DNA from 3 places in the Halomonas sp. B23F22_3 genome. Region 2 is predicted to be linked to each of the others. Evidence: riboswitches for the same ligand, from Rfam matches in the RefSeq annotation. Region 2 holds a riboswitch; each other region holds the start of a gene.
The links. Region 2 has a riboswitch for thiamine pyrophosphate ahead of thiM (hydroxyethylthiazole kinase). Riboswitches for the same ligand answer to the same signal wherever they lie in the genome.

Region 1 (3,259 bases), on a different contig from region 2:
CCCCAGAACGCAAAACGCCCCCAAGAGGGGCGTTTTCGTGTTACCCCTTACCCCTCGAAGCGTCGCGCGCCGGCGCTCAGCACCGCGAAGTCGAAGCGTTGCTTCGCCGGCAGCAGCGCCAGCAGCGCCAGGCCCGTCACGACCGGCATGAAGGTGGCGAGCAGGAAGGACTCCATCAGGGTGGTCAGGGCATCGCCCGGGGCCGGGAAGAGGGTCAGGCCGGCGACCAGGCCGCTGAGGGTGGCGAGCACCGCGGCGCGCCCGTCGAAGCGGCGGTTGAACAGCCCGAAGAATACCGGGAAGGCCGCCGCGCAGCACAGCAGGTCGGCCAGCAGGAAGAGATACAGCACGCTGTAGCCCTGGGCGGCGACGAAGGTCACCGGCAGCGCCAGCAGCAGGATCAGCCAGCGCGACAGGCGCATCAGCCGCGGGCCGCTGGCGCCGGGCAGCAGGCGCCCGCCGTCCAAGGCGATCATGCTCGAGGCGGCGCTGATGGTGGTGTCGGCGCTGCTCATGACCAGCGCCAGGCCCAGGAAGATCAGGCCCACCGCGAACCAGCCGGGGATGTCGGCGAGCAGCACGCTGAACAGCGCGACCGAGCCGTCGCCGGGCAGCCCCAGCCCCACGAACGCCAGGCCGAACAGGCCCATCACGAAGATCATCGGCGCGCTCAGCAGGCCCCCGAGCAGGAAGCCCAGGCCCACGGCGCGGTTGTTCTGGGCGGCATAGACCCGCTGCCAGTTGCCCTGGTAGAAGAGCCCGGTCAGCATCACGGCCAGGAAGAAGGTGAGACCGGCCTTGAGGCCCCCCAGGTCGGTGATGTCCAGCAGCTGCGGTGCCGCCGCCTCGAGCCCGGCGAGGGTAGGGCCGACGCCGCCCGCAGCCTGCCAGCCGACGATCAGCAGCACGGCGAGCAGCGGCATGATCACGATCATCTGCACCTTGTCGGTGAAGATCGAGGCGCGCAGGCCGCCGTAGAGGGTGTAGAGCAGGGTGGCGGCCATCACCACCGAACTGGTCGCCCACAGAGGGACCGGTGCCAGCAGGGCGACCATCTTGGCGATGGCGGTGATCCCCGCGGCCAGGGAGATGAACAGGTAGAACAGCATGATGACCAGGGTGAAGGCGTACATGGGGCGCCCGTAGCGGCTCATCACGAACTCGGTGAGCGAGTGGCCGCCCGGCGAGAGCTCGCGCAGGCGCCGCCCCAGCGGAATCATCACCAGCCGCGGTGCCAGCGAACCGAGCGCATAGCCGGCGATGGCGCCCAGGCCCCCCCAGGTGGCCGCCTGGGCGGGGCCGAACAGGATCCAGGTGCCCAGCGTCGAGGCCATCAGGGTCAGCACCGTGGCGGTGGCCCCCTGGCTGTTGCGGGCGATGATGAAGTCCTCGAGGCTCTCGTTGTGGCGGCGGGCGTAGAGCAGGCCCGGCACGGCAAACAGCGCCGCGAAGGCGACGAGCCACCAGAAGGCGTGAGCGGTGGACAGCATGGCGTTCTCCCTAGCATGAAAAGGCCCGGCGCGATGCCGAGCGTCGCTACGAGAGGACGCAATTGCGTTGGGTGAGAAGCGTGGCCGGATGGCACTTCCTTCCCTTCGCCGGCATGATCCGGATCAGGTTCGAAGGGTTACCGGCCGTGCCGTGTGTGCACGGTGCCGGAATCTCAGTCCGCAAGGACTCCCCCAGGAATTCGCCCCAGCCTAGGGCCCCGGCGTCATCGGGTCAACACGGCGCGCGATGCCCGCGGCAACGATGAGCATGCGAACTGTCACCTCGGTGGCGTAAGATGGGAGGTCGCGACCGGGCGGACAGGCCCCGAGCACTGCGCGACGTACGGCTCGAAGTGCGGCTCGCGCGGCGGCTTGAATTGCGCCGCGGCGCCCCCATCTCAGCGCCCCGTGTGCCGCGCCTCGCGCGTGTTTTTTCTGGCGAGTGCCGCCACGGCACCCCATTCATCTTCTGTACGGGATCTTTCATGGCCGAACCGGCTCTCTCCATCCGTGGGTTGACCAAGGTCTACGGCAATGGCTTCGAGGCCCTCAAGGGCATCGACCTCGACGTCGCCCAGGGCGACTTCTACGCCCTGCTGGGCCCCAACGGCGCCGGCAAGTCGACCACCCTGGGCGTGGTCTGCTCGCTGGTGCAGAAGACCGCGGGGAAGGTCTCGATCTTCGGCATCGACATCGACACCGACTTCGCCCGGGCCAAGTACCACCTCGGCGTGGTGCCTCAGGAGTTCAACTTCAGCCAGTTCGAGAAGGTCATCGACATCGTGCTGGCCCAGGCGGGTTACTACGGCATGTCGCGACGCGAGGCGCTGCCGCGCGCGGAGGAGCTGTTGCGCGACCTCGGCCTCTGGGACAAGCGCAACGGCAGCGCGCGGATGCTCTCCGGCGGTATGAAGCGCCGGCTGATGATCGCCCGGGCGTTGATGCATCGCCCCAAGCTCTTGATCCTCGACGAGCCCACCGCCGGCGTGGACATCGAGCTGCGCCGCAGCATGTGGGAGTACATGCGCCGCATCAACCGGGAGGAGGGCACCACCATCATCCTCACCACCCACTACCTCGAGGAGGCCGAGAGCCTCTGTCGCCGCGTGGGCATCATCAATCATGGCGAGATCATCCGCGACACCAGCGTGCGGGAGCTGCTCGCCGAACTCGATACCGAGACCTTCCTGCTCGATCTCGCCCATCCGGTGGAGGCGGCCCCGGAGGTCGAGGGCTTCGAGATCCATCGCGTGGACGACGCCCAGCTGGCGGTGGTGGTGCACCGCGGCCAGCGGCTCAACGACGTCTTCGAGGCGCTCACCGAGCAGGGCATGCAGGTGATGTCGATGCGCAACCGCGCCAATCGCCTGGAGGAGATGTTCGTCTCCATGGTGGATGACGGCCAGCAGAAGGAAGTGCGCACATGAACCCCAAGCAGATCGCCATCGCCCTCTGGACCCTGGTGGTCAAGGAGATCAAACGCTTCACGCGGATCTGGCCGCAGACCCTGCTGCCGCCGTCGATCACCATGACGATGTACTTCATCATCTTCGGCAACCTGATCGGCTCGCGGATCGGCGAGATGGACGGCTACAGCTACATGGACTTCATCGTCCCAGGCCTGATCATGATGGCGGTGATCACCAACAGCTACTCCAACGTCGCATCATCCTTCTTCTCCAACAAGTTCCAGCGCTCCATCGAGGAGATGATGGTCTCGCCGATGCCCAACTGGGTGATCCTCTCCGGCTTCGTGCTCGGCGGCATGG
Region 2 (3,259 bases):
GCCACGGCGGCCATCGCCCGGACCGCCACCAACATCAGAAGCGGCGCCCGCTCGCCGATCTCGGCCGTGGTGCACGCCCTGGTGGTGCTGCTGGCGGTGGTGGCCCTGGCGGACCTGCTGGGGCGGGTGCCGATGGCCGCGCTGGCGGCGCTGCTGTTCATCGTCGCCTGGAACATGAGCGAGGCCCGTCATGTCCTGCACACCCTGCGCTCGGCCCCGCCGGGGGACGTGGCCATCCTCGCGACCTGCTTCACCCTGACCGTGCTCTTCGACATGGTGCTGGCCGTGGGGGTAGGCATGGGGCTGGCCGCCGCCCTGTTCATCCGGCGCATGGCGCTGCTCACCGAGACCCGTCGCGTCGATGACGCCCTCCCTGCCCGCCTCGGGGCGCTACCCGACGCGATCGCCCTCTACGACGTCAACGGCCCGCTGTTCTTCGGCGCCGCCGAGAAGGCCCTCACCTCGCTGCATGGGGTGGATCCCCAGGTGCGGGTCGTCATCCTCGACATGCACGACGTGCCGAGCATGGATGGCACCGCCATCGTGGCGCTCAAGTCGCTGATCGGTGAGATGCACCGCGAAGGCGTCTCGCTGGTACTGGTCGGCCTACCGACAAGGATCCTCGTCAAGCTGCGCCGGGCGGGCATCCGCCGGACGGCCGGCCGACTGACCTGGTGCCAGGAGCTCGTGCATGCCCGGAGCGTGGCACTGCGCTGGCTCGACCGGACCGCCTGAGCATCGCAGGGGCCCCTGACACGCGACGGTCATCTCTCCTTAAGCGGTCGTTAAGACGCTTTCCGTAGCGTCAGGGTCCGGGGCCGATGTGCGGCCCGACCACGACGAGGAGACGACCGCATGAGCACGATCACGCTGGATGCCATCCCCACCCAGGCCCGGCAGGCCCGCGGACTGGTCGTCGCGGGCCTGCTATTGTTGGCCCTCGGCGCGCTGCTGGTCGGCTGGCAGCCGGTAGCGGTGCCACTGGAACTGGTCGCCCTGGGGGCGTCTGGGCTGGTGCTGATGTTGCCCGGGGTGATCCAGCAGGAGGAGACCATGGAGGCCCTCTACTGCCTGACCCTGGCGAGCCTGATCACCCTGGCAGGCATTCAGCTGCTGGCCTGACCCCCGCTCTTTACAGCCGCCGGGGCGACACGGATAGTGGGGCCTGACGACGGGGGCGCCGCGGCGATTGGCCACGGCTGAGACGCACCCTTGGAACCTGACCCGGACAATGCCGGCGTAGGGAGTCGTGCCGCGCCGGCCGCCGCCGCGCGACACCTCCCCGCCGGGGAGGCCCCATGCACCACATCGATCCCGCCGCGCACCTGGCCCGGGTGCGCGAGACCCGCCCACTGGTCCACAACATCACCAACCACGTGGCCATGAACAGCATGGCCAACGTGCTGCTGGCGCTCGGCGCCTCGCCGGCCATGGTCCACGCCCGCGAGGAAGCCGCCGAGTTCACCGCCCTGGCCGGCGCCCTGACGATCAACATCGGCACCCTCTCGCCCCACTGGGTCGATGCCATGGAGGCCGCCGCGCTGGCCGCCGGAGAGACGGGGCGACCCTGGGTGCTCGACCCGGTGGCGGTCGGCGCCACGCGCTACCGCCGCGAGACCGGCGCGCGACTGCTGGCGCTCTCGCCGGACGTGATCCGCGGCAACGCCTCGGAGATTATCGCCCTGGCGGGCGGCGCCGGCGGCGGACACGGCGTGGACAGCACCGCCCCCTCCGAGGCGGCCCTCGCGGCCGCCCGCCGCCTGGCCGAGCATACCGGCGGCGTGGTGGCGGTGACCGGCGAGGAGGACCTCGTGACCGACGGCCGGCGCCTCGCCCGGGTGCACGGCGGTCACCCGCTGATGCCCCGGGTCACCACCCTGGGCTGTGCGCTGACCGGCGTGGTGGCGGCCTTCCTGGCAGGCGCCGACGACCATTTCGAGGCGACGACGGCGGCGCTCGCCGGCTACGCCGTGGCCGGCGAGCTCGCCGGCGAGGTGGCCCGCGGCCCCGGCAGCTTCGCGGTCGCCTTCCTCGACGCCCTCTATCACCTCGACCACGAGGCCCTCGCCGAGCGGGCCCGCCTGGAGATGACCGATGCCCCTTGATCTCTCACTCTATCTCGTCACCGACGCCGGCCTCTGCGCAGATCACGGCCTGGAGGAGACCGTCGCCGCCGCGGTGCGCGGCGGCGTGACCCTGGTGCAGCTGCGCGACAAGCACGCCAGTGACGCCGAGATGATCGAGCAGGCCCGCCGCCTCAAGGTGCTCCTCTCCGGCACCGGCGTACCGCTGATCATCAACGACCGGCTGGAGGTGGCGCTCGCCGCGGGCGCCGACGGCCTGCACATCGGCCAGGACGACGGCGACGTGGCCCGGGCCCGCGCCGCGCTCGGTCCGCAGGCGATCCTCGGGCTCTCGGTGCAGACCCACGAGCAGCTCGCCCGCCTCGACCCGAGCGCCCTGGACTACCTCGGGCTCGGCCCGGTGTTCGCCACCCCCAGCAAGCACGACCACGCCGAGCCGCTGGGCTTTCACGGCCTGGCCGCCCTGGTCGCGGCCAGCCCGCTGCCGAGCGTGGCCATCGGCGGGCTCAAGGTCGAGCACGCCGAGGAGGCGTACCGGGCGGGCGCCGGCGGCCTGGCGGTGATCTCCGCCATCTGCGGCACCCCGGATCCCGAGGCCGCCGCCCGCGCCTTCCCGCGCCGCTGACGACGCACCCCATATGATGACGTGCCCCTTCAGCATGACGCCCCTCTCAGGGAGGGGCGTCGTCGTGACGATGGGCAGGCGAATCAGTGCGCCAGCATCTCCCGCACGATGCCGTCACCGTCCAGGTGCGAGGGATAGTAGGTCGGCCAGTGCGTGACCTCCTCCAGCAGTGCCTCACGATCGTCACCCCAGTAGAGGTGGAAGTGGTCCGCGTCGGTCGGGGTGATGGCATGGTCGCTGAACTGGATATAGCGCGGTAGCGCATCGCCGCCGGTTTCGAGCTCGAAGACGTATCTCACGCCTCGATTGCCGGCTGCGTAGGTCAGAACCTCGTAGCCGTCGTACACGTAGTCGCCGGACCTCGCCTGTCCATTCTCGTGGAAGGTGACGGAATTCCCGTCGATCACGAGGCGATCGACGTCGGTCCGATAGCCCCTGTCGTAGTACTGCTTGATCTCTTCGGCCGTTTTCTCGGCGCTCCGCTCTGCCTTGTGGGCCAGCACCTCATCGAGGGTGCCATCCTGCAGGTAGGGGTAGAGCGACTGCCAGT
Region 3 (3,259 bases), on a different contig from region 2:
TGGGAATGCCCATGACCATCACCCGCACGTCGCGGTCGGCGCGCACCTGGCCGGCCAGCTCGTGGCACAGCTTCGGGATGCGCTTGAGCTCGCGGGCCTGGGTGGTGGTCACCGCGAGTGCCCGGGTGTCATCCTGGGCGTCGAAGAAGGCCGTCCACTCGCGGGTCCGCTCGGGGTCGGCCAGATCGGCCCGCGAGAGGATCTTGAGCACCGGCTTGTGGCGCGTCAGCTCGGCGAGCATGGGGTTGGCGCTGGAGTAGGGGAGACGGGCGTCGAGCACCTCGATCACCACGTCGATCTCCGGCAGCGCCTCGAGGATCTGCCGGCGCGCCTTGTTCATGTGTCCCGGAAACCAGCCGAGCATCGAGCCTCTCCTGCATGAGCGTGTAGAAAAATGGCCGCCCATCATAGCAGATGGACGGCCGTCGCCGAGCGGGGCGGTGGCGGGTCGTGCGGCTACTCGCCGGCGTGGAAGGCGATCGCCACCGAGTTGATGCAGTAGCGAAGCCCGGTGGTCTCCGGCGGGCCGTCGGTGAAGACATGGCCGAGGTGGGCATCGCAGCGGGCGCAGGTCACCTCGCTTCGCTGCATGCCGTGGCTGGTGTCGGTCTGCTCCTCGACGCACTTCGGCGTGAAGGGTCGATCGAAGCTCGGCCAGCCGCAGCCGGCATTGAACTTGTGCTCGTTCTCGAACAGCGGCGCATTGCAGCACACGCAGTGATAGATGCCGTGCTCGTCGCTCACGTTGTACTTCCCGCTGAAGGCCGGTTCGGTGCCCTTCTCGCGGGTGACGCGGTACTGCTCCGGCGTCAGCTGCTCACGCCACTCGGCGTCGCTCTTCTGGATCTTGCTGCGCATGGCCTCTTCTCCTCATTGCGTCGTGGAGCCGGCGGCAGGCTCGGCGTCTCGCCCTCATTCTGACATCTCACCGGGTGGGGGTTTCCAGTGGCGGCCCCTGGCAGGTCACGCGGTATCAACGAGCGATGAGAGGCGCTTGACAGCCCCCGGGAGCGCCGGTAATATTCGCCGCACCTCGACGAGGCGAGCCAATGCGTCCCATTCGTCTAGTGGTCCAGGACACCGCCCTTTCACGGCGGTAACAGGGGTTCGAACCCCCTATGGGACGCCACTCGATTCGTTAAGGTGCCGGAGTGCGGGAATAGCTCAGTGGTAGAGCATCGCCTTGCCAAGGCGAGGGTCGCGAGTTCGAATCTCGTTTCCCGCTCCAGTTTGAAGGTAAAAATTGCGTCCCATTCGTCTAGTGGTCTAGGACACCGCCCTTTCACGGCGGTAACAGGGGTTCGAACCCCCTATGGGACGCCACCTTCGACAGCCGGTAGCAACACGGTGCGAGAAGACCAAGCGGGAATAGCTCAGTGGTAGAGCATCGCCTTGCCAAGGCGAGGGTCGGGAGTTCGAATCTCCTTTCCCGCTCCATTCGCTCCTTGAGCGATGATTGCGTCCCATTCGTCTAGTGGCCTAGGACACCGCCCTTTCACGGCGGTAACAGGGGTTCGAACCCCCTATGGGACGCCACTTCTCACAAGCACGCCTCCAGATAAGCGGGAATAGCTCAGTGGTAGAGCATCGCCTTGCCAAGGCGAGGGTCGGGAGTTCGAATCTCCTTTCCCGCTCCAATCTCCTACGTAGTCACTATCGACACGCCAAGGCTCGGGTCATGATCCGGAGTGCCGGCGCAGTCGATCTCCTTTCCCGCTCCAATCTTGCATCACCTTCCTAGATGCCAATCATGAGCCAAGGCGCCAGCCCGGCTGATGTCGTTTCCTCGTATCTCGTTATCCGCTCCAGATTGACGTCCCCCTTGCGCCGGCCTGTTCCCGAACGGTTCCCCGGCTGTTGCTGCCTACCCGAATGCGCTATGGTGGCCTGAGACACGGGGTGCGGCTGCGGCCGCTGAGATAATACCCGTCGAACCTGATCCAGTTCACACTGGCGAAGGGATGTCGGCCGGCTCCAGCGCGGCGTCCTTTGCCGCGTATCAAGGAGTTCTCATGGCCGTTTCCTCTCTCCCCCTCGACCAGCAGGTCGTACTCGTCACCGGCGGCGCGCGCGGTCTTGGCGCCCACCTGACCCGAGCCTTTCTCGACCAGGGCGCCCGCGTGGTGGTCAACTACTACCAGAGCCGTGAGGCCGCCGAGGCGCTGGTGAAGGAGGCGCCGCAGCGGGTCCTGGCCGTTCAAGCCGACGTGCGTGAGGCCGAGGCGGTGCAGGCGCTGTTCGAGCAGGCCCGCGTCCACTTTGACGCGCCGATCACCACCGTGGTCAACAACGCCCTGCCGGAGTTCACCTTCAACGGCGATGCGCGTCCCGACGCCGACGCCCTCGACTGGGCGCACCTCCAGCAGCAGCTGGAGGGCGTCAACCGGGGTGCGCTGAACACCATCCAGGCGGCGCTTGCCGGCATGCGCGAGCAGGGCGGCGGGCGGATCATCAACGTCGGCACCAACCTGTTCCAGAACCCCGTCGTGCCCTATCACGACTACACCGCCGGCAAGGCCGCGCTGCTCTCGCTGACCCGCACGCTCTCCAACGACCTGGGGCCCGACAACATTGCCGTGAACATGATCTCCGGCGGGCTGCTGCGCACCACCGATGCGTCCAGCGCGACCCCTGAGGCGGTCTTCGACCTGATCGCGCAGAACACCCCGCTGCGCCGGGTGACCACGCCGGCGGAGTTCGCCGACGCGGCGCTGTTCTTCGCCTCGCCCTGGGCGCGGGCGGTCACCGGCCAGAACCTGATCGTCGACGGCGGCCTGGTGAAAGGATGATGACGCCGCGCCACCCCGACGAGACACTGCACCTCAACCTGTTCGTGATGGGTGCCGGCCACCACCGCGCGGCCTGGCGGCACCCCGACTCCAGCGCCGAGCGGCTCGGCGACATCGCCTACTACGAGTCGCTGGCCCGCACCGCCGAGCGCGGCAAGCTCGACGCTGTCTTCTTCGCCGACGGCATGAGCGCCGGCAGCGTGGAGGACGGCTTCAACTGGCATCTCGAGCCGCTGACCGCGCTCTCCGCAATGAGCCGGGCCACTCGGCACATCGGGCTGATCAGCACGCTCTCGAGCACCTTCTATACCCCCTTCCATGCGGCCCGGCTGGTGGGCTCGCTGGACCATATCTCCGGCGGGCGCGTGGGCTGGAACGTGGTGACCTCGATGTTCGACAGCGAGGCGCGCAATCACGGCTACCAAGCCATGCCTGCGCATGCCGAACGCTACGCCCGGGCCGAGGAGTTC

Region 1: it holds a riboswitch for thiamine pyrophosphate, as region 2 does, so the genes downstream of both, ACGTNG_RS04550 (sodium:solute symporter family transporter) here and thiM (hydroxyethylthiazole kinase) in region 2, are expected to answer to the same signal.
Region 3: it holds a riboswitch for thiamine pyrophosphate, as region 2 does, so the genes downstream of both, ACGTNG_RS04540 (3-oxoacyl-ACP reductase) here and thiM (hydroxyethylthiazole kinase) in region 2, are expected to answer to the same signal.

What each region holds. Positions count from the first base shown of each region.
Region 1 covers NZ_JBIEKG010000002.1:190,404-193,662, forward strand. Annotated here, with positions in the region: gene ACGTNG_RS04550 (sodium:solute symporter family transporter) at 48-1,490, opposite strand; TPP riboswitch at 1,574-1,694, opposite strand; gene ACGTNG_RS04555 (ABC transporter ATP-binding protein) at 1,976-2,917, shown strand; gene ACGTNG_RS04560 (ABC transporter permease) at 2,914-3,259, shown strand, end outside.
Region 2 covers NZ_JBIEKG010000003.1:486,211-489,469, reverse strand. Annotated here, with positions in the region: gene dauA (C4-dicarboxylic acid transporter DauA) at 1-735, shown strand, start outside; gene ACGTNG_RS08660 (hypothetical protein) at 856-1,122, shown strand; TPP riboswitch at 1,164-1,263, shown strand; gene thiM (hydroxyethylthiazole kinase) at 1,299-2,105, shown strand; gene thiE (thiamine phosphate synthase) at 2,095-2,709, shown strand; gene ACGTNG_RS08645 (metal-binding protein ZinT) at 2,793-3,259, opposite strand, start outside.
Region 3 covers NZ_JBIEKG010000002.1:186,280-189,538, forward strand. Annotated here, with positions in the region: gene ylqF (ribosome biogenesis GTPase YlqF) at 1-364, opposite strand, end outside; gene msrB (peptide-methionine (R)-S-oxide reductase MsrB) at 457-858, opposite strand; tRNA gene ACGTNG_RS04510 (tRNA-Glu) at 1,054-1,129, shown strand; tRNA gene ACGTNG_RS04515 (tRNA-Gly) at 1,154-1,228, shown strand; tRNA gene ACGTNG_RS04520 (tRNA-Glu) at 1,248-1,323, shown strand; tRNA gene ACGTNG_RS04525 (tRNA-Gly) at 1,363-1,437, shown strand; tRNA gene ACGTNG_RS04530 (tRNA-Glu) at 1,461-1,536, shown strand; tRNA gene ACGTNG_RS04535 (tRNA-Gly) at 1,563-1,637, shown strand; TPP riboswitch at 1,886-1,979, shown strand; gene ACGTNG_RS04540 (3-oxoacyl-ACP reductase) at 2,013-2,789, shown strand; gene ACGTNG_RS04545 (LLM class flavin-dependent oxidoreductase) at 2,786-3,259, shown strand, end outside.